2 regions of the Variovorax xiamenensis genome follow, and region 2 is predicted to be linked to the other one. Evidence: predicted binding sites of a transcription regulator. Region 2 holds the regulator's gene; the other holds the start of a gene.
What was found. Region 2 encodes sigma-54, which starts transcription at its own class of promoters, with help from an activator protein. Its sites were predicted from a motif close to TGGCANGNAANCTGCTTT; they were not measured.
Positions count from the first base shown of each region.

Region 1: SFB74_RS01635 (TorF family putative porin) is a predicted target of sigma-54. The motif match lies at 7,107-7,124, and genes of this name have one in related genera.

Region 1 covers NZ_CP139038.1:387,468-401,753, forward strand. Annotated here, with positions in the region: gene SFB74_RS01600 (RHS repeat-associated core domain-containing protein) at 1-2,023, shown strand, start outside; gene SFB74_RS01605 (hypothetical protein) at 2,031-2,273, shown strand; gene SFB74_RS01610 (type II secretion system protein) at 2,484-2,882, shown strand; gene SFB74_RS01615 (hypothetical protein) at 2,869-3,576, shown strand; gene SFB74_RS01620 (rhodanese-like domain-containing protein) at 3,598-4,497, shown strand; gene SFB74_RS01625 (transglutaminase-like domain-containing protein) at 4,507-5,367, shown strand; gene SFB74_RS01630 (YifB family Mg chelatase-like AAA ATPase) at 5,407-6,951, opposite strand; gene SFB74_RS01635 (TorF family putative porin) at 7,166-8,044, shown strand; gene glnK (P-II family nitrogen regulator) at 8,112-8,450, shown strand; gene SFB74_RS01645 (ammonium transporter) at 8,480-9,916, shown strand; gene SFB74_RS01650 (SMP-30/gluconolactonase/LRE family protein) at 10,107-11,039, shown strand; gene SFB74_RS01655 (LysR substrate-binding domain-containing protein) at 11,060-11,944, shown strand; gene SFB74_RS01660 (FAD-linked oxidase C-terminal domain-containing protein) at 12,067-13,569, shown strand; gene glcE (glycolate oxidase subunit GlcE) at 13,575-14,286, shown strand, end outside.
Region 2 covers NZ_CP139038.1:742,693-756,978, reverse strand. Annotated here, with positions in the region: gene SFB74_RS03305 (cytochrome b) at 1-471, shown strand, start outside; gene SFB74_RS03300 (YceI family protein) at 486-1,079, shown strand; gene SFB74_RS03295 (YceI family protein) at 1,156-1,800, shown strand; gene SFB74_RS03290 (LysE family translocator) at 1,834-2,481, shown strand; gene SFB74_RS03285 (phospholipase D family protein) at 2,744-4,345, opposite strand; gene rpoN (RNA polymerase factor sigma-54) at 4,359-5,966, opposite strand; gene lptB (LPS export ABC transporter ATP-binding protein) at 5,988-6,782, opposite strand; gene lptA (lipopolysaccharide transport periplasmic protein LptA) at 6,779-7,495, opposite strand; gene SFB74_RS03265 (thiol:disulfide interchange protein DsbA/DsbL) at 7,649-8,296, opposite strand; gene SFB74_RS03260 (SPOR domain-containing protein) at 8,450-9,223, opposite strand; gene argS (arginine--tRNA ligase) at 9,235-10,920, opposite strand; gene SFB74_RS03250 (hypothetical protein) at 11,052-11,399, shown strand; gene SFB74_RS03245 (spermidine synthase) at 11,488-13,518, opposite strand; gene SFB74_RS03240 (DUF2214 family protein) at 13,526-13,978, opposite strand; gene SFB74_RS03235 (LysR family transcriptional regulator) at 14,040-14,286, opposite strand, start outside.

The DNA of each region.
Region 1 (14,286 bases), 360 kb from region 2:
CATCAGCGAGACTCTGCCTCTCGGTCAAGTTACCCGCTACAGCTACGACCCCGCTGGCAACCTGGCTGAACTTGAAGACCCCACCGGGGCCAAGAAGCAATTCACCTACGACGCGGCCAACCGCATCACCGGCATAAAGCAAGTGAAGGCGGGCACGCTCGCGCGCAGCATTACCGCGGCGTGGGACGCGGAGAACCATATGACGGCCTGGAGCGACACCAACGCCACGAAGCCCATTGGCCAACAGACCACCAGTGCAACGCTTGTCTACGATGACGTGGGCCGCAAGACGGAAGAGACCGTCACTTACCCTAACCCTGCTGGGGGCACTTATCAGCTGAGCTACGGCTACCAGTACAGCTCGGCGGGCAAGAAGACCAGCCTGAAATGGGCTGACGGCACCACTCTGGGCTACAGCTACAGCCAGCACGGTGAACTGGAGAGTGTGACCGTCCCCGGCGAAGGTACCCTGAGCGTGAACCGGTTCAGGTGGCTGGTGCCTACCAAGATCACCCTGCCGGGTGGCGGTACTCAGGACAAGAGTTGGGATGGCCTTCTGAACCTGGAGAGCCTGAAGTCTCGCACCCCCGGCCAGCAGACCACGCTGACATTGACCAATACCTACAGCAAGCTGCAGGAGATCAAGAGTGCGAACCGGAGTGACAGTGCAGGGGGGCTGAGCAAGATACAGAACAGCAGCTATGGCTACGACGACGAACTGCGGCTGATCCAAGTCAAGACCGACGCCGGTGGGCTGCTCACGGAGACCGAGACGCTGGAGCTGGATGGTGTGGCCAACCGCACGCGCCACAGCAGGACAGGAGGCTCCGTGTGGAGTTACGACGCCAACAACAGGCTTCTAAGTCGTCCGGGTCCGGACGGCGGCAGCACCATCACTTATCAGTGGGACGCCAACGGCAACCAGGTCGGCAAGACAGAAGGCACGAGGACAACGAACTTTGTCTACGACGGAGATAACCGGCTGATCGAAGTCAAGGAACAGAACGGGAACCTGATCGCAAGGTACGACTATGACCCCCTGAACAGGAGGACTTGGAAGGAGCAGTACCGCGACAGAGCTGGCAACGTGCTCGAGCAGGCCAGCCGGACCTACTACCTCTACAGCGAGGAGGGGCTGATTGCGGAAGCCACGCAGGCCATTAGCCTGAACGCGGACAAGACCAGCGCCGCCAGCGAACAGCCGGCTATCGTCACTCAATACGGTCCTCGGCCCAACAGCGCGTTCACTACCGGCATTTTGTTCATCAAGACAAAGAACACCAACGGCGAGAACACTTTCGCCTACTACCAGCACAACCACTTGCAGGTGCCGCTACAAGCCACGGACAAGAGCGGCAATGTGGTGTGGACTGCCAGTTACGACGCCTTCGGGCAGGCCGTGGTGAACACGCTGGCGCCGACACAGAACAAACCCACGATTACCTCGAACTTGAGGCTGCCTGGGCAATTCGAGGACAGCGAGACGGGGCTGCACTACAACTGGAACAGGTATTACGAACCCCAGACGGGACGGTATTCAAGCGCCGATCCCATTGGGTTGAATGGCGGGATCAACCGCCATGCTTATGTTGGCGGAAAACCTGTCGTAGATGTAGATCCAACTGGGGAATTCGGCTTGGCGGGCGCGGCTGGTGGAGCAGTCGTGAATGCCGGAATTCAACTTGGCCTCAACATGATTTTGGGTGGCGGTAGCTTTGCAAATGCGTTCAAGTGCATTGATTTCAGAAAAGTAATGACGGCCGCTGCAATAGGTTTTGTTGGGCCAACTGCTTTTGGTAACAAAATCATGCCCCGCCTTTTTGGAAAAGGCGAGGAATTTCCGATTGGTTCAATTGCCAAGACAGCTGGCGTAGGAACGGCGGCCAATTGGTTGACCGGTAAAAGCGATGCGCCTCCATTAAATCTTTATAGTGCCGATGAGTGCGAATGCAGAAATATAAAGAGCAATATTCATAACTCGGTTGGACATGTAGGTCAGGTGCTGACAGGGTTGGTTTTTTGACTTCCGGATGAAATTTTTTGCTTTCACTATTGTGTTCCTTGGGGCGCAGGCAGCCATCTTGTTTTCTGCCGCTTATTTTTATAAGAGGAAAAAATTCTTTTTATGCTGTGTTGCAGTGTATTTTCCAGTATTGGCATTTTTGGTTGTCTGGAGAATCGGTGGCGGAGAGGATTTCCTTGGGTTGGCATTAATGCAATTTGCTTTTTCTTTTTCTTACACTGTTCATTTGTGCGGCAAAGAAAAATCGTAATCGAGCCATTGGGAATTTTTTGACTGTGAAGAGCTTTGAAAGCGATTTGGTTGGTTGGGCTAAAAAATTCCGGAAGAAAATAATGAAAACGCAATGCATAAGGTGGTGTACTAGCATTGCCTTGTTGCTCGGCTTGATGCCTGTGTTCGCCTTTGCCCAGGAGACGGTGTGCGCGACCGGCCTCAACAGGGTCGAGTACGTGCTGTGGTGATGGCTCGCTCTCAGCATGCTTGGCGCGCGCATTGCGGCGGCTTCACTCTGATCGAGCTGCTGGTCGTGCTGTCGATCGTTGCGCTGTTGCTCACCATTGCCGCGCCGCGCTACTTTGGATCGATCGACAAATCGAAGGATCAGGTGTTGCAGGAGAACCTGCGCGTCGTGCGCATCACGCTCGACAAGTTCCATGCGGACAAGGGGCGTTGGCCGAAGACGCTCGACGAACTGGTCGAACAACGATATCTGCATGCCGTGCCCACCGACCCCGTGACCGAATCCCGCACCAGTTGGATCCTGCTGCCATCACAGAACAGCGAGGAAACGGGGGTCGCCGGTATCAAGAGCGGCGCACCCGGCGTGACGAAGGATGGCCGATCGTATGAAAGCTTCTGAGCGCATGGAATGTGCCGCCGGAGCGCGTGTGCGGCAGCGGGGCTTCATCTACATCTGGGTGCTGCTGCTTGTTGCGCTCATGGGTGTCGGCATGACCGTTGCCGCCGATGTGCAGACCACCACCACCCAGCGCGACAAGGAGAAGGAGTTGCTGGCAATCGGGCGCCAGTACCGAACGGCACTCGCGAGCTACTACGCCGCCCGGTTGCCAGCATCGGCTGCTGGTCTACCCTCCGGCATGGAGCTCGGTCAGCCGGTGTCGGGCTTGCCGCCCGCAGCAGGCGGCACCAACGTACCAGTGGCTGGTGGTGCGCAAATGCCGCCGCAGAATGACCCGCGCGGCTACCCCGCCAGCCTCGATGAACTCCTGAAGGATGAGCGCTTTCCAGGTATCCGCCGACATCTGCGCAAAGTCTTCGTCGACCCGATGACGGGCAAGGCCGAGTGGGGGCTGGTCCAGGTTTCGGGCCGCATCGTCGGCATCCATTCGCTTTCGGCAGCCGTGCCGATCAAGCAAGCGGGCTTCGAAGGCGACGAGCAAACTTTTACGGGTGCACAGAGCTATTCCGAATGGGTTTTCGGAGCCGTCGGGCAGGTGCCCTTGCCGGGTGCCAGCAAGACGGACGGGCCGATGTCCGAAACCTCGCTGCCGACCTTTTCGACGGCGCCTTTCCCAACGTCTCCGCGACCTTGATTTGAGCCAAGGGATCTACTCATGCAAAAAATAGCCGCCAGCATGTCGTTCGCCGCATTGCTGACGATCTCGATGAGCAACCCCGCGGGCGCACAGACGAACAGCGGGCTGCCACCCATCCTGCGCGACATGCCCCAATCGGGATCGATGTGCAAGAACGAGCGCCTGCCCGGTGCATCTGCCTCAGGCGGTGGACGTACTGAAAGCAGTCTGGAAATGAGTTGTGCACTGCCGCCCACGTCTGCCTCGGCCTTTCTGCAAAGGAGTGGCTCGACGGTGATCGATACGCGCCACGAGAGCGATTTCGCGCGCTTCCACATCGCGAATGCAATGCGCGCAGACGTCGCGACCCTGCGGCTGAAGGAGTACCTGCGCGACAAGCCGATGCTGCTGGTCGGTGACGGCAAGTCGGACCGCGAGCTGTACGGAGCCTGTGGGCGCCTGCGTGCCCAGGGATTCAAGTCGGTGCACGTACTCATGGGCGGTATGGCAGGGTATCTGGCCAAGGGACTGCCGGTGAATGGCAGTGGTGCGCCTGATGCGTTCGAGCTCGCGCAGATCGACCCATCGCAGTTGTGGGCACAAAGCCAGTTTCCGGAGGGACTGGTCATCGTTGTGGACAGCACCACGACGGCGGAATCCCTTCCGCTGGCTTCGCGTGTTGCCGATGGCGCACCGCGAACGATTGCGGGAGTCGTCGAACGTCGCCGCAAGGAGCAAAAGACGACGCTCGCTAATGTGACACTGGTCATCGACGGTGCGATGACCGAGGCAGTGTTCCGACAGTACAGCCAAGCCGTGGCACCGACCCCGTTGCTTGTCTATTCCGGTGGGGCCGGCGCACTGAAGGAGTTCCTCCGGTCTCAGGAGGCGGCATGGGCGGCGCTTGCGCGGGGGCCCAAGCAGCCGCGCTGCGGTTGAATTCGTTGCATGCACAGGCGCACCTGGATCAAGGGCATCGTCGGCGCAATGGCGGGCGGCTCTTGGGCATGCGCGCGCAGCAGCTTTGCCGCCGACGGGGAACTGCAGTTGCGCTTCAACTTGAACATGAGCAATCCAGGTGCCGTTGCGCTGGCGGCGCAGCGTGTCTGGATGTACTTGCCCGTGCGCCGGAGTGCATGCTGGACCCTGGGCGGCATCGATTTCGGTTTGCCACATGAACTGCAGCGCGATGCGCTGGGGCATTCCATTCTCTTTGTTCCGCTGGACGGCCTGACTGCTTACGCAAGGCGCTCCGCACCCCTGATGGTTCATTTGAAACGCACGGAGATGATGTCATCGCCGGTGATTCAAGATGCGAACGAGTGGCTGGATCCCGAGCGTTACATCGAATCGGATGCAGGAGAAATCGCAAGCCAGGCAAGCGCCCTCAGATCGGGAACCACGAGAGAAACCATCCGCAACATCTACGACTTTGTCGCTTCGAACCTCGAGTACGCGGGCTATCTCTTGGAAAATTTCGGTGCTCTCTATGCATTGCGCAGGCGGCGCGGAGATTGCACCGAATACGCCGGACTGGTGGTGGCCCTGTGCCGTGCCTTGAGCATTCCGGCACGCATGGTGGAGGGCTATGTCACGGATCGCAGCTTCGCGCCCAAACCAATGGATTTTCATGATTGGGCAGAAGTGGTGGTCGACGGACGGTGGCGAGTCGTGGATGCGCAGAAGGGCAGTTTCCTGGAGAGGGATGAGCAGTACATCCCATTGCGCTACTACCGCGACAGGGCGTTGAACGGCGTGGGGCTGGCGCACCGCTATCGTGTTGAAGGGGAAATGGAGTTCAGCGTTTAGCCTCCAGCGTGCCGCATGAGCGGGTCGGTCGAGCTTCGTTCAAGCCACACCGCGCAAGGCCCTGCGGTACTGCACCGCCTCGGCCAGATGCCCGACCTGCACCGCCTCCGATGCAGCCAGATCCGCAATCGTGCGCGCCACCTTCAGTGCCCGGTGCGTGCTGCGCGCGGACCAGCCGAGCTTGGCGGCCGCGTTGAACATGAACGCGCGTGCCGCGTCGTCGAGTGCGGCATGGCGATCGATGGCCGCGCCGTGCAGCGACTGGTTCGCATGGCCCTGGCGCCGCATCGCGCTTTCGCGCGCGGCGACGACGCGCTCGCGGATGCTGTCGGTCGATTCGCCCGCCGGCGCCTCGAGCAGCAGTTGCGCCGACACCGGAGGCACTTCGATGTGCAGGTCGATGCGGTCCAGCAGCGGGCCGCTGAGCTTGCCCTGGTAGCGCGAGACCTGGTCCGGCGTGCAGCGGCAGGGCCTTGCCGAAGAGCCTAGATAACCGCAAGGGCAGGGGTTCATCGCGGCGACGAGCTGGAAGCGCGCGGGGAACTCGGCGCGCCGCGCGGCTCGGGCGATGGTGATCGTGCCGGTCTCCAGCGGCTCGCGCAGTGCCTCCAGCGCGGAGCGGGCGAACTCGGGGAACTCGTCGAGGAAGAGAACGCCGTGGTGGGCGCGCGAGATTTCTCCGGGCCGGGGCGGAGAGCCTCCTCCGACCAGCGCCACCGCGCTCGCAGTGTGATGCGGCGAACAGGTCGGCCTGCTCATCCATCTTTCCGTCGCGAAGCGTCCGCCGAGACTGGCCACCGCCGCACTCTCCAGCGCTTCATCGATGCGCATCGCAGGCAGCAGCCCCGCGAAGCGCTGCGCGAGCATCGACTTGCCCGAGCCCGGCTCGCCCACCATCAGCAGGCTGTGGCCGCCCGCCGCCGCGATCTCGAGCACGCGCTTGACGCCCGTGTGTCCCTTCACTTCGGACAGGTCGGCGTACCGGGGCGCGGCCATGTCGGGCGCGGCCTGGATGCGTGCCCAGCCGTCATCCGGGGTATCGGGCAGTTGCGCGGCGGCATCCTCGCCGGCCACGAACTGGCGCACCACGTCCAGCAGGTGTTTCGCGCCGTACACCTCGCCGCCCGGGACCAATGCGGCCTCCTGCGCACTTTCCAGGGGCAGCACCAGCCGCGTCGCGACGCCGCGCGTGTGCAGCGCCAGCGCCATCGCCAGTGCACCGCGAACGGGCCTGAGTTCGCCCGACAGCGAGAGCTCCCCCGCGAATTCGTGGCCGGCGAGCCTGGCGTTGTCGATCTGCCCGCTGGCCGCGAGGATGCCCAGCGCGATGGGCAGGTCGAAGCGCCCGGAGTCCTTCGGCAGGTCGGCCGGGGCCAGATTGACGGTGATCCGCTTGTTGTTGGGAAACTCCAGCCCCGCGTTCTGCAGCGCCGAACGCACCCGTTCGCGCGCCTCCTTGACCTCCGTTTCGACCAGGCCGACCAGCGTGAAGCTGGGCAGGCCGTTCGCAAGATGCACCTCTACCGTGACGCTGGCCGCTTCAAGGCCCAGCAAGGCGCGGCTTTGCACCAAAGACAGTCCCATTCCTCTCCCTCTCCCCAAGATGGTGCGCGTTTTTCGGGCATTCCCGCGGTGGTGCGGCGCACCGTCTGTCTGCAACCACTCGCAACAGGGGTTGTAACGATTTGGCTCTCAACCGCGGCGCGAGGCCGGTTGCAAGGGGAGGCATTCGTGCACTTTGGCACGCTCCCTGCTTTGAGCCCTCCGGTCCAACAACACACTTGCGAGGAGTTCCCTGATGACGCACCGTACCGCCGCCCAGGCGCTGATCGTTCTGGCCACCGCATTGACCGCGTCCGGCGCGGCCCTGGCGCAGACTGCAACGACCGACGCCGCAGCAGCGCCTGCGGCAGCTCCCGCCCCGAATCTGACCGGCAACGTGTCCATCACCACGAACTACAAGTTCCGTGGCCAGGACCAGGACATGATCGGCAAGAACGACTACGCGAAGACCAAGGGCTTCAAGCCCGCCATCCAGGGCGGCCTCGACTACGCCTTCGGCGACAGCGGCTTCTACGTGGGCAACTGGAACTCCAGCGTCAACTGGCTCAAGGGCAACAGCATCGAGATGGACGTGTACGGCGGCTACAAGTTCAAGGCCGGCCCGCTGGACATGGACGTCGGTGCGCTCACCTACATCTACCCGGGCAACTCCTCGGGCAACACCACCGAGCTGTATGTCGCCGGCACCTACGCCAACGAGACCTTCGGCTCGTTCACCGCCAAGTACTCGCACACCGTGTCGAAGGACTACTTCGGCTACGCCGGCAACAAGGCCGGCTCGGGCCTGAAGGGCACCAACACGGGCTACCTGAACCTGGCCTACAGCAAGGAGATCGTGCCCAAGGTCACGCTCAAGGCTGCCGTGGGCTTCACCAACATGTCCAGCGACATCCGCAGCCTGGGCTACAAGAGCTACGTCGACTACAACATCGGCGCGAGCTACGACTTCGGCAACGGCCTCTCGCTGACGGGCTCGGTGCAGGGCGCCAACAAGAAGAACTCGTACCTCGCGGTGAGCAACCCGGGCGTCGACTACGGCTTCGGCACCTTCGGCACGACCTACTACTCGCCGAACAAGGCGCGCTTCATCCTCACGCTGACGAAGACGCTGTAATCCATACAACAACGAGGTGCGGCCGAAGCTGCCGCGCCATTTCATTTCCATCCGAAGGAGAAAACTCATGAAGCTGGTCACAGCCATCATCAAACCGTTCAAGCTCGACGAAGTGCGCGAAGCACTGTCGGCCATCGGCGTGCAGGGGATCACCGTCACCGAGGTGAAGGGCTTCGGCCGCCAGAAGGGCCACACGGAGCTCTACCGCGGCGCGGAATACGTGGTCGACTTCCTGCCCAAGGTCAAGATCGAGGCGGCCGTCTCCGACGACCTCGTCGATCGCGTGATCGAGGCCGTCGAAGGCGCAGCACGCACCGGCAAGATCGGCGACGGCAAGATCTTCGTCTACAACCTCGAACAGGTCGTTCGCATCCGCACCGGCGAAACGGGCCGCGAAGCCCTCTGATCGAGTCCTGGCCCGAAAGAACAACGACTATGAAAAAACTGCTTGTCTCTCTTGCGCTCGGCTTGAGCGTGCTGGCCGCCGGTACCACCGGCTTCGCGCAAACTCCCGCCGCGGCCACGGCCGAGGCTCCGGCCGCGTCGGCACCGGCTGCCGCCGCGCCCGCCCCTGCTGCGGCGCCCGCGGCCGCGGCCCCGGCCGCCGCCGATGCGGCTCCCGCAGCGCCTGCAGCGGCCCCCGCTCCGAAGATCGACTCCGGCGACACCGCCTGGATGCTGACTTCGACGCTTCTTGTGATCCTGATGACCATCCCCGGCCTCGCGCTGTTCTATGGCGGCCTGGGCCGCTCGAAGAACATGCTGTCGGTGTTGATGCAGGTCTTCGTGATCTTCTCGCTGATCAGCATCCTGTGGGCCGTCTACGGCTACAGCCTGGCTTTCTCGGGTGACGGCAACTTCTTCGGAGGATTCGACAAGATCTTCATGAAGGGCATCACGCAGGAGACCTTCGGCGCGCTGACCACGATTCCCGAATACGTGTTCGTCGCCTTCCAGGGCACCTTCGCGGCCATCACCGTGGCGCTGATCGTCGGCGCCTTCGCGGAACGCGCCAAGTTCTCGGCCGTGCTGCTGTTCTCGGTGCTGTGGTTCACCTTCAGCTACGTGCCGATCGCCCACATCGTGTGGGGCGGCGGCCTGCTGGGCAAGGACGGCGCGCTCGACTTCGCCGGCGGCACCGTGGTGCACATCAACGCCGGTGTGGCCGGCCTGGTCGGTGCCTACATGGTCGGCAAGCGCGTCGGCTACGGCAAGGAAGCCTTCACACCTCACTCGCTCACGCTCACCATGGTCGGCGCATCGCTGCTGTGGGTCGGCTGGTTCGGCTTCAACGCCGGCTCCGCCGGTGCTGCCAACGCCGTCGCCGGCCTGGCCTTCGTGAACACGGTGCTCGCCACCGCCGCCGCGGCCCTGTCGTGGATCCTGGGCGAGAGCCTGCACAAGGGCAAGGCCTCGATGCTGGGTGCCGCATCCGGTGCAGTCGCCGGCCTCGTGGCCGTCACGCCCGCCGCCGGCTTCGTCGGCCCGATGGGTTCGATCGTGCTGGGCCTGCTGGCCGGCCTGGTCTGCTTGTGGGGCGTGGGTGGCCTCAAGCGCATGCTCGGCGCCGACGACGCGTTCGACGTGTTCGGCGTGCACGGCGTGGGCGGCATCCTGGGTGCCATCCTGACCGGCGTGTTCGCTGCCAAGGGCCTGGGCGGCACCGGCGGCGCGACCCCCGACACCTTCGCGATGGGTGCACAGGTCTGGATCCAGATCAAGAGCGTGCTGCTCACGATCGTGTGGTCCGGCGTGGTTGCCTTCATCGCCTACAAGATCGCCGACCTGACCCTCGGCCTGCGTGTGTCGGAAGAAGAAGAGCGCGAAGGCCTCGACATCTCCTCCCACGGCGAAACGGCTTACAACCGCTGATCTGCCTTGGCGGGCCTGCCTTCGGGCAGCCCGCCATCGAATGAACGACCACCACCACTTACAAGAAGAATTCTCCGTAACGAGTTTTTCAAGCGAGGTCTCCTTTGGATGTTCAGCCCGCGAGCGCTCCGGCGCCAGCGGGCTTTTTTTTGCCCATCGCCGCGATGGCCGGGAGCACAATCGCGACACCATGTGGACCTCCATCGAAGACAGCCTCTGCGAGCTCGGCGAATCGCCGTTCTGGCATCCCGAAGAACGATCGCTCTACTGGCTCGACATTCCCGGCCGTGCCGTGCTGCGAACGCGCGGCGAGATCGGCTCGCCGGGCGCGAAGGTCGAGCGCTGGCCCCTGCCCACCGAGCCCGGCTGCATGGCGCCCGCGCGCAGCGGCGGCCTCGTGATCGCGCTGCGCGACGGCATCTACCGCGCGCGTGAATGGGGCGGCGAGCTGGTCGCGATGGCGCGCGTGGAGCACGACGTGCGCACCATGCGCTTCAACGACGGCAAGTGCGACCCGCTGGGCCGCTTCTGGGGCGGCTCCCTCAACGAGGCGAAAGACCGCGCCAACGCCGCGCTCTACTGCTTCGACGCACGTCCCGACACAGACGTCTCGCCCACGCTCACGCAGATGGCCAACGAGTCCACCACCGCCAACGGCCTCGCCTTCTCGCCCGATGCGCGCACTCTCTACTGGGCCGACACCGCCGCGCACGTGGTGTGCGCATGGGACTGGGACGCGGAGGCCAACTCGCTTTCGCACGCCCGCGTGTTCCACCAGTTCGACGCCAAGCCCGAGGGCTGGAGCGTCGACGCGCCGCTGGGCTACCAGGGCCGCCCCGACGGCGCCACCGTCGACGCGCAGGGCCACTACTGGGTTGCCATGTTCGAGGGCGCGCAGCTGCTGCGCTTCGCGCCCTCGGGCGAGATCGTGGCCTCGGTGCCCGTGCCCATGCAGTGCCCGACCATGCCCTGCTTCGGCGGCGACGACCTGAAGACGCTGTTCGTCACCAGCGGCCGCAAGGGCCGTCCCGCCGCCGAGATCGCGCAGCGGCCCGCCTCGGGCACGGTGATCTCGATGCGGGTCGACACGCCCGGGCTGCCCGTCAACTTCTTCGCGGACTGAGATCGGACCTTCGGGCGCGCATGGCCCTGCAGCACATTCCGCCGATCCAGTGCCTGCTGACCTTCGAGGCAGTGGCCCGTCTGCGCCACGCCGGGCGCGCGGCCGACGAGTTGTGCGTGACGCCCAGCGCCGTGAGCCACCGCATCCGCCAGCTCGAATCGCATGTCGGCTTCAAGCTCTTCGGCCGCGGCGACTTCAGCCTCACGGCCGATGGCGCGGCCTATCTCGCGAACGTGCGCACGGGGCTCGCCGCGCTGCAGGCGACACCGCTCGGCGGCAGCGCGGCGCAGCGCGCCACGCGACTGCGCATCGCCGTCACGCCCACCTTCAGCCGGCAGTTCCTCATGCCGAGGCTGGAGCTGTTCCGCAACATCTACCCCGACATCGAACTGGTGCTGCAGGTGTCGATCCCGCTGCTCGACGTGACGGCCGAGCAGGCCGACCTGGAGGTGCGCTACGGCCCCGGCGGTTATGCCGACTGCGAGCACCGGCTGCTGATCGAGGAGCAGGTGGTGCCCGCCTGCAGCCCGAGCTACCTCAACGAGTTCGGCCCCTTCACGGGCTTCCGCAGTGCGGCGGAGATCGCCGCCGCGCGGCTGATCCGCAGCCCGCTCGAGCCCTGGGGCACCTGGTTCGCGAGCTGCGGCATCGACCAGCCTGAGCCCGCCATCGGCTCGCAGTTCAACGACCTGGGGCTCATGTACGACGCGGCCGCCAGCGGCTTCGGCGTGGCGCTGGTGCGGCAGAAGCTGGGCGCGGAGTGGTTCGAATCGGGGCGGCTGGTGGCGCTGTCCGACCAGGCCGTGATCTCGCCGCACCGGCACTTCATCTGCTGGCAGCCCGGCACGCTGGAGCGCTGGGAGTGCGCGGCCTTCGCCGACTGGCTGGGGCAGAGCCTGCGCTGAACCGGGCCGCGAAGTTCTTTCAAGCACCCGGCAAAAATCCATCAACCCGGGGCGGCCGGAATGTCCGTAGAGTGCGGTAAACACGAGACATCCCGCGAGCAAGAAAGAAAAGAGGCCGCCGCATGAACGCGCCGCTGACCCCCACGCAACACGATTCGCTACAGAAAACGGAGCGCCAGTCGCAGATAGTGCGCGCGCTGCAGTCGCACCTGCCGGCCCACGCGCTGATCTGGCACGACGAGGACACCACCCCCTACGAGTGCGATGGCCTCACCGCCTACCGCGCCCGCCCGCTGGTGGTGGCCCTGCCCGAGACCGAGGCGCAGGTCGCCGCCGTGCTCAAGACCTGCCACCAGCTCGGCGTGCCCGTGGTGGCGCGCGGCGCGGGCACCGGGCTCTCGGGCGGCGCCATGCCGCACACCATGGGCGTGACGATGTCGCTCGCCAAGTTCAACCGCATCCTGAAGATCGACCCGGTGAGCCGCACGGCCGTGGTGCAGTGCGGCGTGCGCAATCTGGCCATCAGCGAGGCTGCGGCGCCCTTCAACCTCTACTACGCGCCCGATCCGTCGAGCCAGATCGCCTGCACCATCGGCGGCAACGTGGCCGAGAACTCGGGCGGCGTGCACTGCCTGAAGTACGGCCTCACGCTGCACAACGTGATGCGCGTGCGCGGCTTCACGGCCGAGGGCGAGCCCATCGAGTTCGGCGGCGAGGCGCTCGACGCTCCGGGGCTCGACCTGCTCGCGCTCGTCATCGGCAGCGAGGGCATGCTGGCCGTGACCACCGAGGTCACCGTCAAGCTCGTGCCCAAGCCGCAGCTCGCGCGCTGCATCATGGCCAGCTTCGACGACGTGCGAAAGGCCGGCGACGCGGTGGCTGCAGTGATCGCGGCCGGCATCATCCCCGCCGGGCTGGAGATGATGGACAAGCCCATGACCGCCGCGGTGGAAGACTTCGTGCGCGCGGGCTACGACCTCGACGCCGCCGCCATCCTGCTGTGCGAATCCGACGGCACGCCCGAAGAGGTGGAAGAGGAGATCGGCCGCATGACCGAGGTGCTGCGCGGTTGCGGCGCCACCGCCATCGCCTGCAGCAGCAGCGAGGAAGAGCGCATGAAGTTCTGGAGCGGGCGCAAGAACGCGTTTCCCGCCTCGGGCCGCATCAGCCCGGACTACATGTGCCTCGACTCGACGATTCCGCGCAAGCGGCTGGCCGACATCCTGCTGGCCATCCAGGAGATGGAGAAAAAGTACAACCTGCGCTGCTGCAACGTGTTCCACGCGGGCGACGGCAACCTGCACCCGCTGGTGCTGTTCGATGCCAACGACCCCGACGAGCTGCACCGCTGCGAACTCTTCGGCGCCGACATCCTCGAGACCAGCGTCGCCATGGGCGGCACCGTCTCGGGCGAGCATGGGGTGGGCGTGGAGAAGCTCAACAGCATGTGCGTGCAGTTCACCGCCGCCGAGAACGAGCAGATGTTCGGCGTGAAGCGCGCCTTCGATCCCGAGGGCATGCTCAACCCCGGCAAGGTGATCCCGACGTTGCAACGCTGCGCCGAGTACGGCAAGCAGGTGGTGCGCGGCGGCAGGCTGCCGCACTCCGATCTGCCAAGGTTCTGATGGCAATGGAAAACAACAACAACGACAACGCACTCCAGCAGGTCGTCGAGCGCATCCGCGCCTCGGCCGCTGACGCCACGCCGCTGTGCATCCGCGGCGGCGGCACCAAGGATTTCTACGGCGAAGCGCCGCAGGGCGAACTGCTCGACATGCGCCCGCTCGCAGGTATCACCAGCTACGAGCCGAGCGAGCTGGTCGTCACCGTGCGCGCGGGCACGCCGCTGGCCGAACTCGAAGCGGCACTCGCCGAGAAGGGCCAGTGCCTGCCCTTCGAGCCGCCGTGCTTCGGCAGCGGTGGCACGGTGGGCGGCATGGTCGCGGCCGGGCTGAGCGGCCCGGCGCGCGCGAGCGTCGGCTCGGTGCGCGACTACGTGCTCGGCGCCACGCTGGTCAACGGTCGTGGCGAGGTGCTGACTTTCGGCGGGCAGGTGATGAAGAACGTCGCGGGCTACGACGTGTCGCGGGTGCTTGCCGGTTCGCTCGGCACGCTGGGCGTGATCGCGGAAGTCAGTCTCAAGGTGCTGCCTGTGCCGCCCGCCGAAGCGACGCTCGAGTTCGCCTGCGGCCAGGCCGATGCCTTGCGTCTGCTCAACGAATGGGGTGGCCGACCGTTGCCGCTGAACGCGAGCTGCTGGTTCGAATACGCCGGCGCGGGCGCGCTCTACCTGCGGCTGCGCGGCGCCGTGGCGGCGGTGGAAGCCGCATGCGAGCACCTGG
Region 2 (14,286 bases):
TCGTTCGGCGTGGGGCTCTACATGACGGGGCTGCCGTTCTCGCCGCTGCGGCTGAAGGTCTACAACTGGCACAAGTGGGCGGGCGTCACCATCCTCGCGCTGTCGGCGCTGCGGCTGCTGTGGCGGCTGGGGCATCGCCCGCCGGCGCTGCCGCCGGGCATGTCGGGCCTGCAGAAGGCGGGCTCCCGCGTCAGCCACACGCTGATGTACCTGCTGTTCTTCGCGGTGCCGTTGTCGGGCTGGGCGTACAGCTCGGCCATGGGCATGCCGGTGTCGTGGTTCGGCATGCTGGCGCTGCCCGACTTCGTGCCCGCCGACCACGACTTCGCCGAGGCGGTGCTGCAGCCGCTGCACCGCAACTGCGCCTTCGCGCTGGCGGGCGTCATGCTGCTGCACGTGGCGGCGGCGCTCAAGCATCACTGGATCGACCGCGACGGTCTGCTCAAACGCATGTGGCCCGGGCCACGCTAGGAATCTGTTCGATCATGAGTTCCCTTCTTTCTCGTCTTTCCCTGCCGCTGCTGCTGGTTGCAACGGCGCTGCCCGCCGGCGCCGAGCCCGCGACCGCGTCCGGCGCGAAGCTCGTCGCCGACAAGAGCCAGATCGTCTTCGTCACGAAGCAGATGGGCGTGCCCGTGGAAGGCTCCTTCAAGAAGTTCGACGCGCAGGTCGCCTTCGATCCGAAGAAGCCCGAGGGCGGCAGCGTGGTGCTGCACATCGACACCACCAGCGCGGGCTTCGGCATTCCGATGAGCGACGCCGAGCTGCCCAAGCAGCCGTGGTTCGACTCGGCCCACTTCCCGCAGGCGAGCTTCCAGTCGAGCGCCATCAAGGCGCTGGGCGAGGGCAGGTTCGAGATGGCGGGCAAGCTCACCATCAAGGGCGTCGCGCGGCCGGTGACGGTGCCCGTCAGCATCGCGCCGGCGCCCGGCGGCAACTACTCGGTGGCCAGCGGAAGCCTTACGATCCAGCGGCTCGACTACAAGATCGGCGAAGGCGAATGGACCGACACCTCGGTGGTCGGCAACGAGGTGCAGGTGCGCTTCAAGTTCACGCTCGCGGGCCTCGGGCCGCTGTGAACCGCCGCCCGGCCGCTCCCGCCCTTCCCTCACCCGGTTTTCTTCTCTCTCTTTCATGACCCAAGCAGGCAATGCCATGAAGAAGCTCCTCCTCGCCACGGCCGTGTCGGCCGTCGTGTTCGCTACCGCCACGGCGCAGCAACTGCCCCAGCAGCCCGAATACACCGCGCCGCCGGTGGCCGCCAAGCCCGCGGGCGGCCCGGCGAAGAACGCCAACTACGTGATCGACCCCACGCATACCTTCGTGATGTACGAGATGGGCCACTACGGCACCACCACCAACCGGGGCCGCTTCAGCACCAAGGACGGCTCGGTGCAGATCGACGGCACCGGCAGCAGCGGCAAGGTCGACATCACGATGGACATCAGCTCCATCAACACCGGCGTCGACCTGCTCAACCGCCACGTGCAGAGCAAGGATTTCTTCAACGTGGCCGAGTTTCCGACCGGCCGCTTCGTGGCCGACCGCATCGAGTTCTCCGGCGACAAGGTGGTCGACGTGCCCGGCAAGCTCACGCTGATGGGCCAGACGAAGCCGGTGACGCTGAAGGCCGTGCGCTTCAACTGCTACCTGAGCCCGCTGATCAACCGCCAGGTGTGCGGCGGCGACTTCGAGACCACCGTGGAGCGCAGCGACTGGGGCATCACCTGGGGCCTGAACTTCGGCTTCGAGAACAAGGTGAAGCTGCTGGTGCAGGTCGAAGCGGTCAACGTGCAATGACGCAATGAACTCGCACCGAATGGAGACAAGGCCATGATGGACACCACCCTCGCCCTTCTCGGCATCGCCGGCGCCATGACCGTAGGCGCGATGAGCCCAGGCCCCAGCTTCGTCATGGTGGCGCGCACCGCCGTGACTTCGCGCGCCGACGGCCTCGCGGCGGCGCTGGGCATGGGCGCGGGCGGGCTGGCCTTCTCGATCGCCGCGCTGGCGGGGCTGCAGGCGGCGTTTCTTGCGGTGCCGGCGCTTTACCTGGCGATCAAGGGGCTGGGCGGCGCTTACCTCGTCTACCTCGGCTTTCGCATCTGGCGCGGCGCGCGACAGCCGCTGGCAGTGGCGCAGGAGGCCACTGACCCTTCGCAGCGTCCGCAGGGTCGGAGCAAACGCACCTTCCTGCTGGGCCTGGCCACGCAGGTGAGCAACCCGAAGACGGCGGTGGTCTACGCCAGCATCTTCGCGGCCTTCCTGCCGCGCGAGGTGCCGCTGGTGCTGGCGCTGGCCGTGCCGGCGGTCATCTTCTGCATCGAGACGGGCTGGTATTCGATCGTCGCGCTGGCGCTGTCGTCGGCGGCGCCGCGCTCGGCCTACCTGCGCTACAAGGTCTGGATCGACCGCGCTGCGGGCGGCGTGATGGGGCTGCTCGGGCTGCGGCTCGTGTGGTCGGCCGTGCGCGGCACCTAGGGCGAATCGACATTCAAACGTGGCCGCGTTGGCTCGCCTTGCACCCGGATGTGCGCAGGGCGGCGCAGGCCAGAGTCATCTCTGGTCAAGCCGGCCGACAAAGCAGGCGGGTGCAAGGCGGGCCAACCCGAAGGGAAGGACGAATGCCGGGCGCATTGCGGCGTTGCGGCTCGCTTGCGTAGCCGAGCTACGCGGCGCTCCCCGCGCCTTGCACTGCGCCCGGCATTCGTCCTTCGCGGCCACGTTTGAATGTCGATTCGCCCTAGAGCAGGCTCTCGGGCGTCAGCGGCGCCAGTATCTCGAGCATGGTCCGGTCCCAGAAGCGGGAGTCGGGCTCCTCGCTCAGCACGGTGAGCTTGCCGGCGTCGTCGCTCACCCACTCGATGCGCGACTCGTTGCTGCCTTCGGCAAAGCGCAGCCTGTAGGCGCCCTGCTGCTTGAGCACGTCGATGAGCTTCAGCGCCTGCTGCGCCATCTCGGGGCTGCGGATGAAGAGGCCGATCTCGGTGTTGTGCGTTTCGGAGCGCGGGTCGAAATTCATCGAGCCGACGAAAAGAATGCGCTGGTCGATCACCGCCGACTTGGCATGCAGCCGGCCCACCGAGGTGCCGAAGAGGCCCAGCCGCACGCTGCTGCGCGTGCGCGTGGTGCTCAGCTCGTAGAGGTCGGCGCCCAGCTTCAGCATGTCGGGGCGGTAGCGGCGGTAGGCGGTGTGCACCAGCGGCTCGTCGGTGGCGGCCAGCGAGTTGGTGACCACGCTGATCTTCACGTTGCGCCCGCGGATCTCGCGCATCACCTCCAGCCCCGAGGCGCCGGGGATCAGGTAGGGCGAGACGATGGTCACCTCGGAGCGGGCGCGGCGCATCTGCTCGACCACGTTGTAGCGCACGCTGTCCACGTCGAGCAGCGGCACGCCGCCGTAGGAAGCTGTCTTGCCGATCACGCGCTCGGGCGAATCGGCATACGCCTCGGCGGTGGTCCAGATCAGGCCGAGCTTGCCGGCGTCGAGGTCTTCCGCCATCGGGCTGTAGCCGAGCAGGTCGTTGGGCGCGGGCTTCGGCGGCGGCGGCGTGGTGTCGGGGCCGGTGGCGAGCTCGAAGCGCTTCTGCAGCTCCTCGCGCGAGAGACTGCTGCCGGCCACCGACTGGATCGGCCGCACGTAGACGCTGTTCCAGTACTGGTCGAAGAGGCTGCCCAGGCGCGGGATGAGCGCGCCGGTGACGAAGGTGTCGAGGTCGATGAAGTTCTCGCCCGCGGTGCGCCTGAAGTACTGGTTGCCGATGTTGCGCCCGCCAGCCACCGCCATCGCGCCGTCGGCGATGAAGAGCTTGTTGTGCATGCGGCGATTGACGCGGCTGAAGTCGAAGAGCGAGGCGGTGAAGCGCTTCAGCAGGCTGCCGCGCCCGGCCGGAAAGGGGTTGAACAGCCGCAGCTCCACGTTGGGCGTGGCGGCGAGGCCGAGCAGCAGCTCGTCTTCGCCGGAGGTGTAGAGGTCGTCCATCAGCAGCCGCACGCGCACGCCGCGCTGGGCGGCGTCGCGCAGGGTGCGCAGCAGGTAGCGGCCGGTCTCGTCGTTCTCGATCTGGTAGTACTGCACGTCGAGCGTGCGCTGCGCGCGGCGGGCCAGCTGGATGCGGGTGTCGAAGGCGAAGTCGCCGCCGGGCATCAGGCGGAAACCGCTGAGGTCGGGGTCGGGCTGGGAAGCCAGCGCGATCTTGCCGAGCGCGGTGTCGGCCGAGACGGCCATGGCCTTGGTGGGTGTGCGCGGTGCCTCGTCGGGCAGCGTGGCGCAGCCTGCGAGCAGCAGCACCGCCACCATGGCGAAGACCCAATGCCCACAGCGCGACATCAGGCCTCGGTTCATCGGCGGTGTCTTTCTACAGGGCCTTGCGAAGATTGGCGGGCGCGATGCGCAGCGCCTCGCGGTACTTGGCGACGGTGCGGCGCGCGCACTCGATGCCCTGCTCCTTCAGCATCTCGGAGATCTGGCTGTCCGACAGCGGCTTCTTCACGCTCTCGGAGCCGACGAACTGCTTGATGAGCGCGCGCACCGCGGTGCTCGATGCGTTGCCGCCGGTCTCGGTGCCCAGCGCCGAGCCGAAGAAGTACTTGAGCTCGACCGTGCCGAAGGGCGTGGCCATGTACTTGGCGGTGGTCACGCGCGAGATGGTCGATTCGTGCAGGCCCAGCTCGTCGGCGATCTCGCGCAGCACCAGCGGACGCATGGCCAGCTCGCCGTGCACGAAGTAGCTCTTCTGCCGCTCGACGATGGCGTTGCTCACGCGCAGGATGGTGTCGAAGCGCTGCTGGATGTTCTTGATGAACCAGCGCGCCTCCTGCAGCCGCTGCGACAGCGCCTGGCTGCCCTCGCCCTTGTGCGACTTGAGCGCGCCGGCGTAGATGTCGTGCACGCGCAGGCGCGGCATGACCTCGGGGTTGAGCATGACGCGGAACTTCACGTTCGTGCCGCGCCCCGTCTTGGTGACGATCACGTCGGGAATGATGATGTTGCGCTCGACGTCGACGAAGCTGCGGCCCGGCTTGGGCTCCAGCCGCGCGATGACCTGCAGCGCCGAGCGCACCAGCTCCTCGTTGCTGCGGGTGAGCGTGGCAAGGCGCTTGAAGTCGCGGCGCGCGAGCAGCTCCATCGGCTGCTTGCAGATGGCGATGGCGGTCTTGCGGACCTGCTCTTCTTCCTCGGTCTCGTCGTCGCTGGCCATGGCGCGCAGCTGGATGCTCAGGCATTCGCCCAGGTCGCGCGCGCCGACACCGGCGGGCTCCAGGCTCTGCAGCAGGCCGAGCGCCACCTGGAAGTGGTGCACGAGGTCGTCGAACTGGTCGTTGTCGTCGCCGGCCAGGCCCGAGGCGAGCGCGGGCAGCGAGTCTTCGAGGTAGCCGTCGTCGTTGAGCGATTCGATGAGAAAGCGCAGCGCGGCGCTGTCGTTCTCGCTCAGCCGCAGGCTCAGCGCCTGGCGGTGCAGGAAGGACTGCAGCGACTCCTGGCTGCGCGCGAGCTCGGTGGCATCGGCGCGATCGTCGTCGCCGGCGTTGTTCTGGCGCGCCGGGGCGTCGCCGCCCCATTCGCTGTCGTCGGGCGCCATGTCGACGGTGCCATCGCCTTCCCAGTCGGGCTCGCGCTCGGCGATTTCGGCGGCGGGGCCGTCGGAGTCGGCGGCCGCGGTGGAGCTGGTTTCGGAAGAGGTCGTGGCGGCCGGGCCGGGCGCCGTGGGCGCGAAGTCGCTTTCGCCGCCCTCGCCACCGTCACCGCCGTCGTCGCGCGGGATCGGAGCGTCCGCCGTCTCGAGCCCGAATTCCTCGCGCACGGCTTCCTCGGCGGTGCGCTCGAGAAAGGGGTTCTCGTCGAGCATCTGCTCCACCTCCTGGCTCAGCTCGAGCGTGGAGAGTTGGAGCAGCCTGATCGACTGCTGCAGCTGCGGCGTGAGTGCCAGATGCTGCGAAACGCGAAGGGACAGCCCTTGCTTCATGGTGGAAACCGCCCCCGCCCCTTACATGCGGAAGTGCTCGCCCAGGTACACCCTGCGTACCTCGGCGTTGTCGACGATCTCCGAAGGCGTGCCTTGTGCCAGCACGTGCCCGTCGCTGATGATGAAGGCGTGGTCGCAGATGCCCAGCGTCTCGCGCACGTTGTGGTCGGTGATGAGCACGCCGATGCCGCGCTCCTTCAGGAAGCTGATGATCCGCTGGATCTCGATCACCGCGATGGGGTCGATGCCGGCGAAGGGCTCGTCCAGCAGGATGAAGCGCGGCTGCGTGGCCAGCGCGCGCGCGATCTCGACGCGGCGGCGCTCGCCGCCCGACAGCGCCAGCGCAGGCGAATCGCGCAGGTGGTCGACGCGCAGGTCGGCCAGCAGGTCGGTCAGGCGCTCCTCGATGTGCTCCTTCGACAGGGCCACCATCTTGCCGTTCGCGTCGGGCTCGCTCTGGAGCTCGAGCACGGCGCGCACGTTTTCCTCGACCGTGAGCTTGCGGAAGATCGAGGCTTCCTGCGGCAGGTAGCTCAGGCCCATGCGGGCGCGGCGGTGGATCGGCATGTGGGCGATCGGCTCGCCGTCGATGGTGATGTCGCCGGCGTCGGCGCGCACCAGGCCCACGATCATGTAGAACGAGGTGGTCTTGCCGGCGCCGTTCGGCCCGAGCAGCCCGACGACTTCGCCCTTCTGCACGTCGAGCGAGACGTCCTTGACGACCGTGCGGCTGCCGTAGCTCTTCTTCAGGCCGCGCGCGACCAGGCGGCTGCCCGGTGCGCCGTTGGCGTCCTGCGTTCCTGCGGATTCGATCACTTGCGCGTGTCTCCCTGGTCACTGCCGAGCGTGGTGCTCTGGCGCAGGCCCTTGCCGGGCGCCGGGGTGGGAGCCGGCGGCGGTGCCTTCGCACCGGCCGGGGCCGAGGCGCCGGCAGCCGGGGCGGTGGCGGCCTTGGGGGTGAGGATGGTCCTGACGCGTCCGCCCGGGGCCGAGGCGTTCACGGCGGTGTTCGGCGGCACGGTGGAACCGTTGACGGTGTAGGTGTCATTGCTCTGGTCGTAGACGATCAGCGCGCCCTGGCTCTCGTCGTTCGGGGTGGCGCCCAGCAGCCGGCGCATGGTCGCGTTGCGGATGAACTTGACGTTGTCGGCGCGGCTGTCGTACTCGATGACTTCCGACTCGCCCTCGATCCACTCGTCGGGCGCATTGCGCTTCTGCTTGTAGTAGGCCCGCTTGCCCGGTGCCGCGGTGACCACGCCGTACTGGTAGCCCTCGGCGTCCTGGCGCACATCCAGCCGCGCGCCGCGGATGATGATCGTGCCCTTTGTCACCAAAACGTTGCCGGTGAACACGCTGGTCTGCTTCAGGTCGTCGTAGCGCATCGAGTCCGACTCGATGTTCATCGGCTTGGAGCGGTCGGCGGTCTCGGCCACGGCTCCCGAGGCCAGGCCTGCCAGCAGCAGCGCGCCGGCGGCCAGGCGGCCGATGCGACGCAGGAAGGGGGTGGTGGGGTAGGAGTGCAATGTCATAGAGGCACGAAACTTGCTGAGCATTGTATGCGGCTGAGTGCTTCTGCCCCGCACGCACAGATGAAAAAGCCCGCCGAAGCGGGCTTGACTTTCCTTCTGGCTTTCTACCAGAAACACCGCGCAACAGCGCGGCACGGCTCGGGTTTTCCGGGCTCAGCCCTTCTTCGCCTCGCCGATCAGATAGTTCACGACCTGAAGTACTTTGGTCATGTTGCCGGCGGTCTCGCCATCCACGTACCAGCGCCCGGCCACGGCCATCGCCGGCACGCCGGCCACCTTGTAGGCATCGGTCATCTGCGAGGCGCGCTTGGCCTTGCTGGCCACGCCGAACGAGGTGAAGGTTTCCTTGAACTTGGTGGCGTCCAGGCCGTTGGCGGTGGCCCAGGCAATGATGTTGGCGTCGCCGTTCACGTTCTGGCGCTGCGCGTGGATCGCGTTGAACACCTTGGGCTGGAACTCGTCGACCTTGCCCATGGCTTCGAGCGTGTAGTACAGGCGCTGCTTGGCCTCGACGTCGTTGCCCACGAATGGAACGGGAATGCGGCGGAAGGCGACTTCCTTGGGCACCGTCTTGAGCCAGGCTTCCAGCGTCGGCTCGAAGTCGTTGCAGTGCGGGCAGTTGTACGAGAAGAACTCGACCACCTCGACCTTGCCGGCGGGCGCGTCGACGGGAACGCGCTTGTCGAGCACCAGGTACTCGGAACCGGCCTTGGGCACACGCGCCTGGGCATGGGCCGTGGTGACACCCAGGGACATCAGCCCGAGCGAAGTGGCGGCCAGCGAAAAGTCACGACGTTTCATTGAAAGGGTTCTCCAGTTGGTACGGCAGACTGAGCCGGCGCGCCGCGGGGAGTTCCACTCCCCTGTTCAACTGGCGCGCCCGAGGCGATGAATGGTGGCGGCAAACGCCGCGCGGCGAAGCTTAGGGGCTATTCGTGTCGGCTGCCCGCCGGATCAGCGCTGCACGCGGACCAGCGCCGAATCCATGCCGCCGCCGTCCAGCCGTTCCTTCAGGCGGTCGGCGTCGTCCTTCTTGTTGAAGGGGCCGGCGCGCACGCGGTAGACGGTGCGACCCGCCTGCTCGCGCTCGGTGACCTTGGCCTCGACGCCCATCAGCGACAGCTTGGCGCGCTGCGCCTCGGCGTCCTCGGTGGTGCGGAAGGCGCCGGCCTGCACGAAATACATGAACGGATCGGGGCCGGAGCTGCTGCCTGCGTTGCCGCTGCTGCTGCTCGGCGCGGCCGACGCGGTGGTCGTGCTGCCGGAGCCGGAGACGCTGCCCGATCGGGCCCGGGCCAGGTCGCCCAGCGGATCGTTCGACGACGGCAGGGCGTTGGCCTCGGCCGGCACCGGCGCGGTGCGCGGCTTGGGCGCCACCACCACAGGCACCGGGGGCGCAGTGTTGGGCGAAGCGGTGGCTGGGGCCGCGGCGGTGTTGCCGGTGGCCGGCTCGCCGGTGACGGGGTTGACCGGACCGGTCGGGGCAGCCGGCGCGGCCGGCTTGGGAGCACCCGCCTTGCCGGCCAGCGGCGCGTTCGGGTCCCAGTCGCGGTTCTTGCGGGCCTCGGCCTCGTCCTGCTCGGCGCCGCCGCGCTGCGTCTTGGTCACGAACGGGATCGGCACCTTGGTCACGTAGACCGCGATGCCCAGCGCGACGCCCAGGCCGAGCACCAGCCCGATGATCAGGCCGATGACGATGTTGCCGCGTTGACTTCTTGTCTTCTTCATGGTGAGGGAGTTCACATCTTGCTCGGCGCACTGACGCCGAGAATCGCGAGGCCATTGTGCAGCACCTGCGCGGTCGCGGCGACCAGCGCCAGGCGGGCCAGCTTGACCTTTTCGTCGTCGACCAGGATGCGCTCGGCGTCGTAGTAGCTGTGGTAGCTGGCTGCCAGTTCACGCAGGTAGAAGGTGACGTCGTGCGGGGCGAAGTCCTTCGACGCGGCGGTCAGCATGGCCGGGTACTTGGCCAGCAGCAGCATCAGCGCCTGGGCGGCCGGGCTCTCCAGCGGCGACAGGTCGGCGTCCTTGAGCGCGGCGGCGTCGCCGCCCCAGCCGGCCAGCACCGAGCAGATGCGCGCATGCGCGTACTGCACGTAGTAGACCGGGTTGTCGTTGTTCTTCGTCACCGCGAGGTCGACGTCGAAGGTGTACTCGGTGTCGGGCTTGCGGCTCAGCAGGAAGAAGCGCACCGCGTCGGTGCTGGTCCACTCGATCAGGTCGCGCAGCGTGACGTAGCTGCCGGCGCGCTTGCTGATCTTGACCTCCTCGCCGCCCTTCATCACGCGCACCATGGTGTGCAGCACGTAGTCGGGGTAGCCCTCGGGGATGCCCTCGCCGACCGCCTGCAGGCCGGCGCGCACTCGGGCGATGGTGCCGTGGTGGTCGGTGCCCTGGATGTTGATGACCTTGTGGAAGCCGCGCTCCCACTTGGCGATGTGATACGCGACGTCGGGCACGAAATACGTGTACGTGCCGTCCTGCTTCTTCATCACGCGGTCCTTGTCGTCGCCGTAGTCGGTCGACTTCAGCCACAGCGCGCCGTCCTGCTCGTAGGTCTTGCCGGCGGCCACGAGCTTGCGCACTGCGTCCTCGACACGGCCGCTGGTGTAGAGGCTGGACTCCAGGTAGTACTGGTCGAAACGCACGCGGAAGGCCTGCAGGTCCAGGTCCTGCTCGCGGCGCAGGTAGGCCACGGCGAACTCGCGGATGGCGTCGATGTCCTCGATGTCGCCGCTGGCGGTGACTTCGCGGTCTTCCGACTTGACGGTCTTCTTCGCCTTGAAGTCGGCCGCGATGTCGGCGATGTAGTCGCCGTTGTATGCAGGCGCCTTCTCGCCGCTGGGCCACTCGGCGTCGCCGGGCTTGAAGCCGCGCGCGCGCAGCTGCGTGCTGTTGGCCAGCGTCTGGATCTGCACGCCGGCGTCGTTGTAGTAGTACTCGCGCCAGACGCTCTCGCCCTGCGAGGCGCGCAGGTTGCAGATGGCGTCGCCGAGCGCGGCCTGGCGGCCGTGGCCCACGTGCAGCGGACCGGTCGGGTTGGCCGAGACGAACTCGACCAGCACCTTCTCGCCGGTGGCCGGCTGTTGGCCGAAAGTATTCCCGGCCGACAGCACCTCGCGCACGATCTGCTGCTTGGCGGCCGTCTTCAGGCGGATGTTGAGAAAGCCGGGCCCGGCGATCTCGATGGCGTCGACCCACTGGGCGAACGCGGGGGTGGCGAGCAGCGCGGCGCTCAATTCCTCGCCCAGTTCGCGGGGCTTGCGCCCCAGCGGCTTGGCGAGCTGCATCGCTGCCGTGCAGGCGAAATCGCCGTGCGCAGCCATCTTGGGCGACTCGAACGCGGCCTTGGAGCCGGCGCCGGGCGAGAGGGATTCGAGCGTGTTCGCGAGCGCCGCGAGCAGCTCCTGTTTGACCAATAGCATCCGGAAATTTTACCGGGGGCAAACCCGGGCGCAGTTGACGATGGTCATCCGATCGTTGACTTGGCCCGTTACGATGGTCGGCCCCGAGGCGGGGAACCTGTCACAACTCAACCTAGCGAGGACATATCACCATGAAGAAGCTCCTTTCCCTGCTTGCACTCGGTGCCTGCCTTTCCTTCGGCGCAGCACAGGCTCAAGACAAGGCCGCCGCACCGGCCGCAGCCCCCGCCGCTGCCGCCCCTGCCGCAGCAGCCCCCGCCGCCGGCGCCAGCTGCGACGCCAAGGCCGTGGACAAGAACGGCAAGGCCCTCGCCGGCGCCGCCAAGGCCAGCTCCATCAAGAAGTGCGAGAAGGAAGCCAAGGCAGCCGCAGGTCCCGCATGCGCGGCCAAGGCCGTGGACAAGAACGGCAAGGCCCTCGCCGGTGCCGCCAAGAACAGCTTCATCAAGAAGTGCACCGCTGACGCAGCCAAGGCCTGAAACGGCACTGCACTGAATTCACAATCGTGAAAAAGGCCCGCATATGCGGGCCTTTTTTTTCCCGTTCCTTCCCCTTGGCCGCCGCCAGCTACTTCAGCGCGCCGAGCAGGTTGTTGAAGTCGTCGGTCCAGGGCCTGTGCCCCGGCTCGATGGCGATCGGCGCCGCGCCCGCCCTTACCGGCTCGCGCGCCAGCGCCTGGGGATCGCGCGCAACCAGAACCCAGTCCGTGCGATTGAGCCAGTCGGACTGCTCCGCCAGGTCGTGCACCAGCACCGCGTGCAAGCCCCGCGCCGCGGCCACCCTGGCGATCACCGGCGCCAGTGCCAGGAAGCGATTGGTCACATGGAAGGCGATCACGCCGTCGGGCCGCATGTGCCGCAGGTAGACGTCCATCGCCTCCAGCGTAAGGAGGTGGACCGGCACCGAATCGCCCGAGAAGGCATCCACCGCGAGCACGTCGAAGCCCTGCGCCGGCTCGCGCTCCAGCGCCAGCCGGGCATCGCCCGAAATGCGCTCGATGCGCGCGGCGCTGTCGCGCAGGAAGCTGAACTCCCTGTCCGCCAGCACGAACACCTGCGGGTTGATCTCGTAGAAGCGATAGACGTCGCCGCTGCGCCCATAGGCCGCGAGCGTGCCGGCCCCCAGCCCGATCAGGCCCACGCGCCTCGGCCCGTCCGGCGCCGCGGCGATGGCGCGGCCGATGCCCGAGGTCTGGCCGTAGTAGGTGGTGAGTTCGCGCCGGCGCGCAGGGTCGACGAACTGCGAGCCGTGTTTGACCGATCCGTGCGCCAGCTGGCGCGTGCTGTCCGAAGGCGGATCTCGCTTCATGTCGTAGACCTGCAGCGCCCCGTAGAAACTGCGCTGCAGGCTGCGCGCGCCCAGGTTGTCGCTGGCGATCTGCCGCAGCAGGAAAAAAGTGCAGCAGGCCGCCAGCGCCACGCAGCCCACCCGCAGCCAGACCCGCTGGCGCAGCACGGCCGCCGCCGCCAGCGCGGTCAGCATCAGGCCGAGCCCCAACTCGTAGTAGGCCGCCAGCACATGCGGCGCGACCAGCCCCACCGTCACCCCGCCAAGCGCCCCGCCGAGCGACAGCATCAGGTAGAAGCGCGTGAGATAGCGCGGCCCCGGCCTGAGCCTGGCAGTCTCGCCGTGCAGGAACATGCACAGCACGAACAACCCCGATACGTACAGCGGCAGCGCGATGCGCACGTTGGCGCCGATGTGATGCTGGAGCCCGAAGGCGCACATCAGCAGCATGACGGCCGCCAGCGGCAGGAACACGCCGCGCCGGTACCAGCGGTCGCTCTCGAAGCACAGCACGAAGGTCAGCAGGTACAGCGACAGCGGCAGCACCCACAGGAAGGGCACCGCGGCGACGTTCTGGGTGATGTGGTTCGTCACAGCCAGCAGCAGCCATGAGGCCAGCGCCGGCAATGCGAGCCACAGGAAGTAGTCGATGACGCGCGGCGGCATGCCCTCCGCGGGCGCGGGCTGCGCCTGCGGGGGCGCTTCCTCGATCCACCGGCGCGCCATGTACAGCGTGGTGCCCGCGCACAGCAGCACGAAGGCGCCGTAGCCCCACGACCATCCGTGCGCCTGCTGCCTCAGCGTGCTGAAGGGCTCGATCAGCACCGGATAGCTCAGCAGCGACAGCAGCGAGGCCAGGTTCGACAGCGAGAAATACCGGTACACCTGCGCGCCCCACGGCGTGCGCGCCACCCACGACTGCACCAGCGGCCCGGTGGTGGAAAGCAGGAAATACGGCAGGCCGATGGTGGCGAACAGCAGGCCCAGGATCCGCCAGGCCGGGTCTTCGGCGCCGGTCGGCTTCCACTGCGCACCGACCACGATCGGCAGGAAGGCCAGGCTCGCGAGCAGCAGCCCCACGTGCAGCACGGCCTGCGCACGCATGCGCAGGTGGCGCGCGACCCAGTCGGAATACGCGTAGCCCGCGAGCAGCACGACCTGGAAGAACACCATGCAGATCGACCACACGGCGGCCGAGCCGCCGAACCACGGAAGGATCTGCTTCGCGATCAGCGGCTGGACCAGGAACAGCAGGAACGCGCTGCTGAAGATCGTTCCGGCAAACAGGAGCTGGATGCCGGCGCGCCCCATGCCGCGCCTACTTGCCGAAGCCCCGTGCCAGGAACACCGCCACCAGCGGGATCAGCGCGATCAGGTGCGCCTGGATCATCACCAGCTTGCGCGTCTTGACGATCTCGGCCTCGGGCGGCAGCTTGCCGGTGGCGCGCAGCGTCTTGCGCCAGCGGAAATACGTGAGCGTCGGAAAGATCGACACCACGCCCACGATGATGAAGAGCCCCAGCTTCACGTGCAGCAGCGGGTTGGTCCAGTACCAGGCCGTGCCCTTCACGCCCCACCAGGTGCGCGCGATGCCGGTGGCGAGCACCGCGATGGCGGCGATGCCGTAGACCATGTCGACCCTGGCCAGCCGCTCGACCACCGCCGCGTTGAGCCACTGCACGCGGCACAGCGCCGCTTCGCTGGAAATGAACACAACCATCGTCAGGATGGCGAGCAAGTGCAGGTACGCGAGGATGGCTTCGAGCGTCATCGATGGCTTTCTTCTCTGTGGGGTTGCAAATGCAAACAGATTGTGACGCCGCTGATGCGACTCAGGCCCTTCCTCCCCAGAATTCCGGATTCCCGTACTGCTCCTTGAGGAAATCAAGCCACAGTCGCACCCGCAGCGGCATGTGCTTGGCGCCCGCGAACACCGCGTAGATGCCGTTGGGCGGCGCGGCGAACTCGTCGAGCAGCGGCACGAGCAGGCCGGCGTCGATCTCGGCCTCGACCTCCCAGGTGCTGCGCCAGGCGATGCCGTGGCCGGCGAGGCACCAGTCGTGCAGCACCTGGCCGTCG